DNA from 2 places in the Nonomuraea sp. C10 genome. Region 1 is predicted to be linked to the other one. Evidence: predicted binding sites of a transcription regulator. Region 1 holds the regulator's gene; the other holds the start of a gene.
What was found. The regulator LexA, encoded in region 1, represses DNA repair genes until DNA is damaged. The targets are predictions, from matches to a motif close to TCGAACANNTGTTCGA.
Positions count from the first base shown of each region.

Region 2: the regulator LexA is predicted to act here: its motif matches at 1,928-1,943, upstream of FR742_RS17490 (Rv2578c family radical SAM protein).

Region 1 covers NZ_VPFF01000001.1:1,483,138-1,486,546, forward strand. Annotated here, with positions in the region: gene FR742_RS06735 (MalY/PatB family protein) at 1-822, opposite strand, end outside; gene FR742_RS06740 (DoxX family protein) at 857-1,264, opposite strand; gene lexA (transcriptional repressor LexA) at 1,513-2,220, opposite strand.
Region 2 covers NZ_VPFF01000001.1:3,814,105-3,817,513, reverse strand. Annotated here, with positions in the region: gene FR742_RS17495 (glycosyltransferase family 4 protein) at 1-385, opposite strand, end outside; gene FR742_RS17490 (Rv2578c family radical SAM protein) at 897-1,919, opposite strand; gene FR742_RS17485 (DUF3040 domain-containing protein) at 2,053-2,319, shown strand; gene FR742_RS17480 (penicillin-binding transpeptidase domain-containing protein) at 2,359-3,409, opposite strand, start outside.

The sequences.
Region 1 (3,409 bases):
GTGCCGCCAGGCGGCCACGGTCGCCTCCACGCCGAACACGTTCGCCGAGCCGAAGAGGAACGGCGGCTGGGCGTCCAGCGCCCCGCGCAGCCCGGGGGAGCCGAGGTGCGCCACCGAGCAGCGGATCCCGCCCAGGTTGAACGCCTTGGTGGCCGAGGTCAGGGTGACCGTCCGGTGAGGCAGGATCGTGCCGAACGGGATGTGCCGGTTCGGCTCGTACACCAGGTCCGCGTGGATCTCGTCGGAGATGACCAGCAGATCGTGCCGTTCGGCCAGCTCGGCGAGCTCCTCCAGCTCGGCCCTGGTGAAGACGCGGCCGGTCGGGTTCTGCGGGTTGACCAGCAGCAGCACCTTGCACCCGGACAGGTCGGGGATCTCGGCGCGCCACGAGTCGCCGTCCGGCACGAGCCGGATGGGGCGCAGCGGCCGGTCCATGGTCTCCAGCGTGCCGAGGAACGGGTGATAGGCCGGGGTGTGCAGCGCCACCCCGTCTCCCGGGGCCGTCCACACGTGCAGCAGCACCTGCAGGGCCTGGTTGATGTCGGAGTAGGAGCGGACCAGGCCCGGATCGGGCTCCCACCCGTATCGGGCGGCCATCCGCTCCGCGAACGCCTCGGCGAGCGGCCCGCTCTGGGGGCTGTCGAGCCACGAGGGATAGCCGAGGTCGCCTTCCGCCCGGCGGCGCAGCGCCTCGACCACCTCGGGAGCGGACGGCAGGTCCATGTCGGCCACCCACGCGGGGATGACCCCCGGGTCGGCCTTCGCCCACTTGAGCCCGTCGTTGCGTGCTTTGAACGCTTCGCCCACGAATGTGTCGCTCACCCAGACATTCTAGGAATGTCGGCCTTCGTACGGATCAGCCGCCGGCCAGCGACCGCCACAGCCGGTCCGTACGATCACGCCGCCCCCACGCGATCAGCCCGCTCACCACGAGCAGGACCAGCGGCAGCGCCACAGGCCCGCCGCTCACGAACGCCTCGGTCAGCACCGCACCGGCCATCAGCCCGGCGCCCGCCAGCGCGGCCGCTCCGGCCACCGGGGGCGCCAGCAGGCACACCGCCATCGCGACCTCCAGCACCGCGACCAGGTAGCGGAACCAGTCGCCCCATCCGATCGCCTCGAACGTGGACACCGACGGCTCAGCCCCGGTGAACTTGCCCATCGCCGCCATCAGCAGCATGCCCGCCATGACCACCTGGAGCACCCACAGGCCGGCCCCGGCCAGCCGCCGCCCGGCACTCGGCCTCGTCTCGATCTTCTCCATGCCGCCGAGATTATGGACTGCGATCAACCGCCGGAATGCGGCTGGTTACCGGACAAGGGTGGAGGTAGGTGCACTTGCCCGGAGACGCGCCGTGTGCGACGGAACCATGGAACCCGGGCAGCCGGAGAGGCGCCCGCCGGACAGGACGCGCGTGGAGAGGAGGACGGCGGCCATCGGCGGGCTGGTGGGCGAGAGCCGGTGAGGAGCGCGGTGCGGGACGGCCGCACCGCGTCTCACACGGCGAGGGGTCAGAGGCGGCGCAGGACCGCCACGACCTTGCCCAGGACGCTGGCCTCGTCGCCGGGGATGGGCTCGTAGTTGTCGTTGTGCGGCACCAGCCAGACGTGGCCGTCCTTGCGCTTGAAGGTCTTGACCGTCGCCTCGCCCTCGATCATCGCGGCCACGATGTCGCCGCTCTCGGCGACCGGCTGCTGCCGGACCACGACCCAGTCGCCGTCGGCGATCGCGGCGTCGATCATCGAGTCACCGGTGACCTGCAGGAGGAAGAGCGTGCCCTCGCCGACCAGCTGCTTGGGAAGCGCGAAGACGTCCTCGACGCTCTCCTCGGCCAGAATCGGGCCACCGGCGGCGATGCGGCCGACCAGCGGGACGTAGGCGGCGGTGGGCCTGTTGACGGGGGCGTCGTCGGTGGCGGTGTCGGGGTCGACCCACAGCACCGGCTCACCCGGCAGCCGCACCTCCAGCGCGCGCGGGCGGTGGGGGTCTCGCCGCAGATAGCCCTTGCGCTGCAAAGCCGTCAACTGGTGCGACACGCTGGACGTGCTGGTCAACTGGACGGCCTCGCCGATCTCGCGCATGGACGGCGGATAGCCGCGCTGCTGCACCGAGTCGCGGATCACCTCGAGGATCTTGCGTTGCCTGGGGGTCAGCCCCAGTGAGTCACGCCTTCGCACCGCGAGGTCACTGACCCCATTGGCGTCATCCCGCTCGCTCATGCCTCTCCTCCTCGCCCGGCAACCCGCCCCGCGGGCGAGGCTCCCGGTCCGTGGTCCTGATGTCGCACACAGCGACCGTATCTCTGTTGAAGATCATCTTCAAACAGTTGTTCGAGTCTTCCTCGAAAATGTCGGCAGTGTGGTGTAGAACATCGTACGGGAGTTCGATCGACACCGTGTTCGATTTGCCGATCTTTCTACGGCCGTTTCCGGGGGCCACGACGGCGGGAGGTCCATCATGCGAACGACCAGACGGAGCCACCGCGCAGCGCGCATCCACGGGATGCTCTGATGGCGGATCCGACCGGCGACCACGGCAAGCGCCTCACCCTCATCGTCGACGCCACCCAGGAGGGGAGCCCTCAGGGACGCCACCCTCGCCCCGAAGCGCCCAGGCGGAATAACGACGGCGGAGCGGGCCCTCGATCGCGATGGGCCGCCGACGGCAAGCGCCCCCACCTGTACCTCGTCCCCCCAGCCCGCCCCGACTCGGACGCCGGCCCTGGCAGGTGGGGGCGAAGCGACGGTGGACCCGTCCGAGGGGGAGAGCGCGCCCCCGGAGCCGGCCAGGCCGTCAACGGCGGGTCCGTCCGAGAGGGAGAACGAGCGCCCGGAGCCGGTCAGATCGTCAACGGCGGGCGCCAGGCGGCGGGCGAGCGTGCGCCGGGAGGCGTCGTCAATGGCGGGTCCGTCCGTACGGAAGAGTGTGCGCCTGGACCCGGTCAGGTCGTGAACGGCGGGTCCGTTCGAGGGGGAGAGCGTGGGCCGGGAGTTGGCCAGGCCGTCAATGGCAGGCGCCGGGCGGCGGGTGAGCGCGTGCCCGGAGCCGGCCAGGTCGTCAACGGTGGGCCTGTCCGTACGGGAGGGCGCGCGCCGGGAGTCGGTCAGGTTGTCAACGGTGGGCGCCAGGCGGGGGGCGAGCGGCGGGTCGTGGAGCGGCGCCGGAGGCAGGGTGCGCCGGAAAGGCGCCTGACGGACGACGGCCCTTTGCGGCGTTCCGGCCTCACCGGCGAAGACGGGCCCGGCGGCGGTCGCGCTGAGCGGTCGCCGGTTTCCCCGGCCCGGGTGCGGGGGCTCAGGCGGGACGGGGCGTCGATGGTGCCCAAGGGGATTGCGCGCGTAGTGCAAGGGGAGCGGATCCCGGTGGACCAGGCGCCGAGGCGCCGGACGCGTAAGGGGGACGGCGCGA
Region 2 (3,409 bases), 2.3 Mb from region 1:
GGTCCGTCCACAGGGTGAACCGGTGGTAGGCGGTCTCGTCCTGCGGGATCAGCCTGCTCGGCAGCTTCGACAGCATGGCCCGCACCGGGTCGGAGCCGGGCGTCAGCCGGTCGTCCAGATAGCGCACCCGCACCCGCGGGTCCAGCGGGAAGAACGGCTCCTCGTCCTCCCGCAGGATCGACACGATCTCCACGTCGTGCCGTTCGGCCAGCTGGCCGGCGAGGTTGAAGACGGTCCTGATGGTGCCGCCCATGCCGTTGGCGTGGAGCAGGAGGATCTTGATCTCCCGCGTCGACGGCGGGGGCGCCTTGCGCGCCCTGCGCCGGTTGTAACCCCTGTACACCCGGGCCGCCGCTGACTTGCCCTTACGCGCCCATGTCCGCACCTGGAACGTCCCCCCGCCGGTTGACAACGTGATGGATCGGCGAGGCCGGCGGTAGGAGTCGCCCCCCGTCGGCCCTTACCGAGTTCGAGTGGTTTGCGCCGTTCATCCCCGTGGCGCTATCCACTTCTATGATCTTTAGACGCCATATGGCGGGATAACGTTGCTTGCGAAGTCAGCACTTTTCAGACGAACCTGACAGGGCAGCCGGGATGTGGACGGCCCGGCTGCCTCGCCAGTGCCCAGTCGTTACGCCTCTTCAGGCTTCGCGGCCTCCTTCTTCATCTCCTTGTCCTGCCGGTTCGCCTTGAGGGCCTGCTTCTTCGCCTTGCCGGACTTCGCGCTGGGTTTCTTCTTCATGTCAGACATGGTGTCCCCCCTGTACGGACAGTGCGCCTCATATAACGCACTAACCCCGTAATACCCCTACTCCACCAAAACGCGACATACCATCAATTTGGTACGAGTCCAGAACGCGAAAAGCTCAGGCCCCACCCATCCCGCTGCCCAGGGGTCACAGCAGAGTGAGCTGCTGGGGAGAAGGCGGTGGCGGCGGCGGGAGGCGGCGGGCCCTGGCCGGAGTGGCGCGGCCGATGCCGAAGCGGGTGGCGAGCTCCCTGATCTGGGTCGTGACGCGCTCCTGGTAGGCCCTCGGCGCGTAGGCGCCGCGACCGTACAGCTCCAGATAGCGCGGCACGAGGCGCGGGTGCTCGCGGGAGAGCCAGGCCAGCCACCACTGCCGGGCGCCGGGGCGCAGGTGCAGCACGATGGGGGTGAGATGGGTGGCGCCGGCGGCGGCGATCTCCCTGACCGTCCGCTCCAGCTGGGCGGGGGAGTCGGTGAGGTAGGGCAGCACCGGGGCCATCAGGACACCGCAGCCGATGCCGTGGGCGTTGAGCGTCGCGCACGCCTCCAGGCGGCGGCGCGGGTCGGGGGTGCCCGGCTCGACCGAGCGCCACACGTCGGGGTCGAGGAAGCCGACCGAGAAGCTCGCGCCCACGTCGGCGCGGTCGGCCGCCTCGGTGAGCAGGTCGAGGTCGCGCAGGATCAGCGTGCCCTTGGTGAGGACCGAGAACGGGTTGGCCGCGTCGCGCAGCGCCGCCAGGATGCCGCGCATCAGCTCGTAGCGGCCCTCGGCGCGCTGGTAGCAGTCGACGTTGGTGCCCATCGCGATGTGCTGCCCGCGCCAGCGCGGCGCGGCGAGCTCCTTGCGGACCAGCTCGGCGGCGTTGACCTTCACCACGATCTTCGAGTCGAAGTCGGCCCCCGCGTCGAGGTCGAGATACTCGTGGGTCTTGCGCGCGAAGCAGTAGACGCACCGGTGGCCGCAACCGCGGTAAGGGTTGATCGTGTAGTCGAACGGCACCCGGCTGGCCGCCGGCACCCGGTTGATGATCGAACGCGCCTGGATCTCGTAGAAGGTCATGCCCCGGAAGCCGGGGGTGTCGAAGGTGCGGGCCACCGCGCCGCGGGCGAACAGCGGCGCGGCCGGATCGTCCGGCCCGGCGTCGGTCAGACGCAGGTTGTCCCAGCGCATGCCATGATTAGAACAGAGGTTCGACAGTGATCGCAAACCAAAAGAGATCGCAATTGGCAGGTCGGCCCACGGCTAATGATCTTCATGGTTGGGCAGGAATGCGGCACAGAGCTTGCGTTCCGGAGGTGCACCCATGGCCTGGTCGCAGGACGAAGAGCGGATGCTGGCCCAGATCGAGCAGCACCTCGTCGACGACGATCCGCGACTCGTCGCACGGCTGGAGTCGTTCAACGAGCGCGCGCGCCGCAGTGAGGAGAGGTCGGCGGGCGGGCACGCGCCCAGCCGCTCGACCGTCATCATCGTGATCAGCTGGTTCCTGATCGCCACGCTCGTCGCCACGCTCCTGATCCTCGTCCTGCGTGAGGAGGCCTCGGCCGCCCTCGCCCTGACCGCCGCCTGACCCCATCCGCCCCGCGGGCCTCGCCTGAATGGGCCGGGGTCAGCGGGAGGACGGCAGGGCGCGCAGGAAGTCGGCGGCCACCGGCGCGGCGACCTTGCCGCCGCCGCCACCGCCCTCGACCACCACCGCGAACGCCACGTCGTCCCTGAACCCGATGAACCACGCGTGGGAGTCGAGCTCGGGCCCCGTGCCGTACTCGGCGGTCCCCGTCTTGCCGTGGGTGCCGGCGGGCAGGCCGGCGGCCTTGGCGGTGCCCTTGGTGACGACGGCCGCCATCATCGCGTGCAGGTCATCCGTCACCCCGTCGGGCAGCGGGCGGGGCTTGACCTTCTGCTCCGCCTCCGGCACCAGCGTGGGCGGCCGCCAGGTGCCGTCGGCGAGAGCCGCGGCCACGGACGCCATCGACAGCGGGCTGGCGGTGATGCGGCCCTGGCCGAAGGACTCGGCCGCCAGCTCGGCGTCGGACTCGGCCCTGGGGAAGCTGGGCTCGGTGGCGGGCAGGCCGATGGCCGGCGCCGTGTTGAAGCCGACCAGCTCGGCGGTCTTCAGCAGCTTGTCGGCGCCGAGCCGCTGCTTGGCCAGCGGCGCGAACGAGGTGTTGCACGAGTAGGCGAACGAGTCGGAGAACGACACCTTGCCGTACGCGGCCTCCTCGGAGTTGCGGATGCGCAGCCCGCCCACGGTCACGTACTTCGGGCAGGTCACGGTGTCGCCCGGCTTCAGCCCCGCGGCCAGCAGCCCGGCCGCGGTGACCGCCTTGAACGTCGAGCCCGGCGGGTAGCGGCCGTCGATGGCCCGGTTGAACCCGCCCCGGTTGTTGACCACGCCCAGGATCTCTCCCGTGCCGGGCCTGATCGCCACCAGCGAGGCGGGCTTGTCGAGGTCCTTGACCGCCGTGACGGCGGCGTCCTGCACCTGGGGGTCGAGCGAGGTGGTCAGGGACTCGCCGTCCTCGCCCTCGATCGTCTCCAGGGTGGTCTCGCCCGCCCTGATCTCGGTCGTCGGCGTGCCGGCGAGCCGCTTCTCGAACGTCTGCTGCAGCCCGCCCCGCCCGACCGCCTGCCCGGTCTTGTAGGCGGAGCCGAGCCGC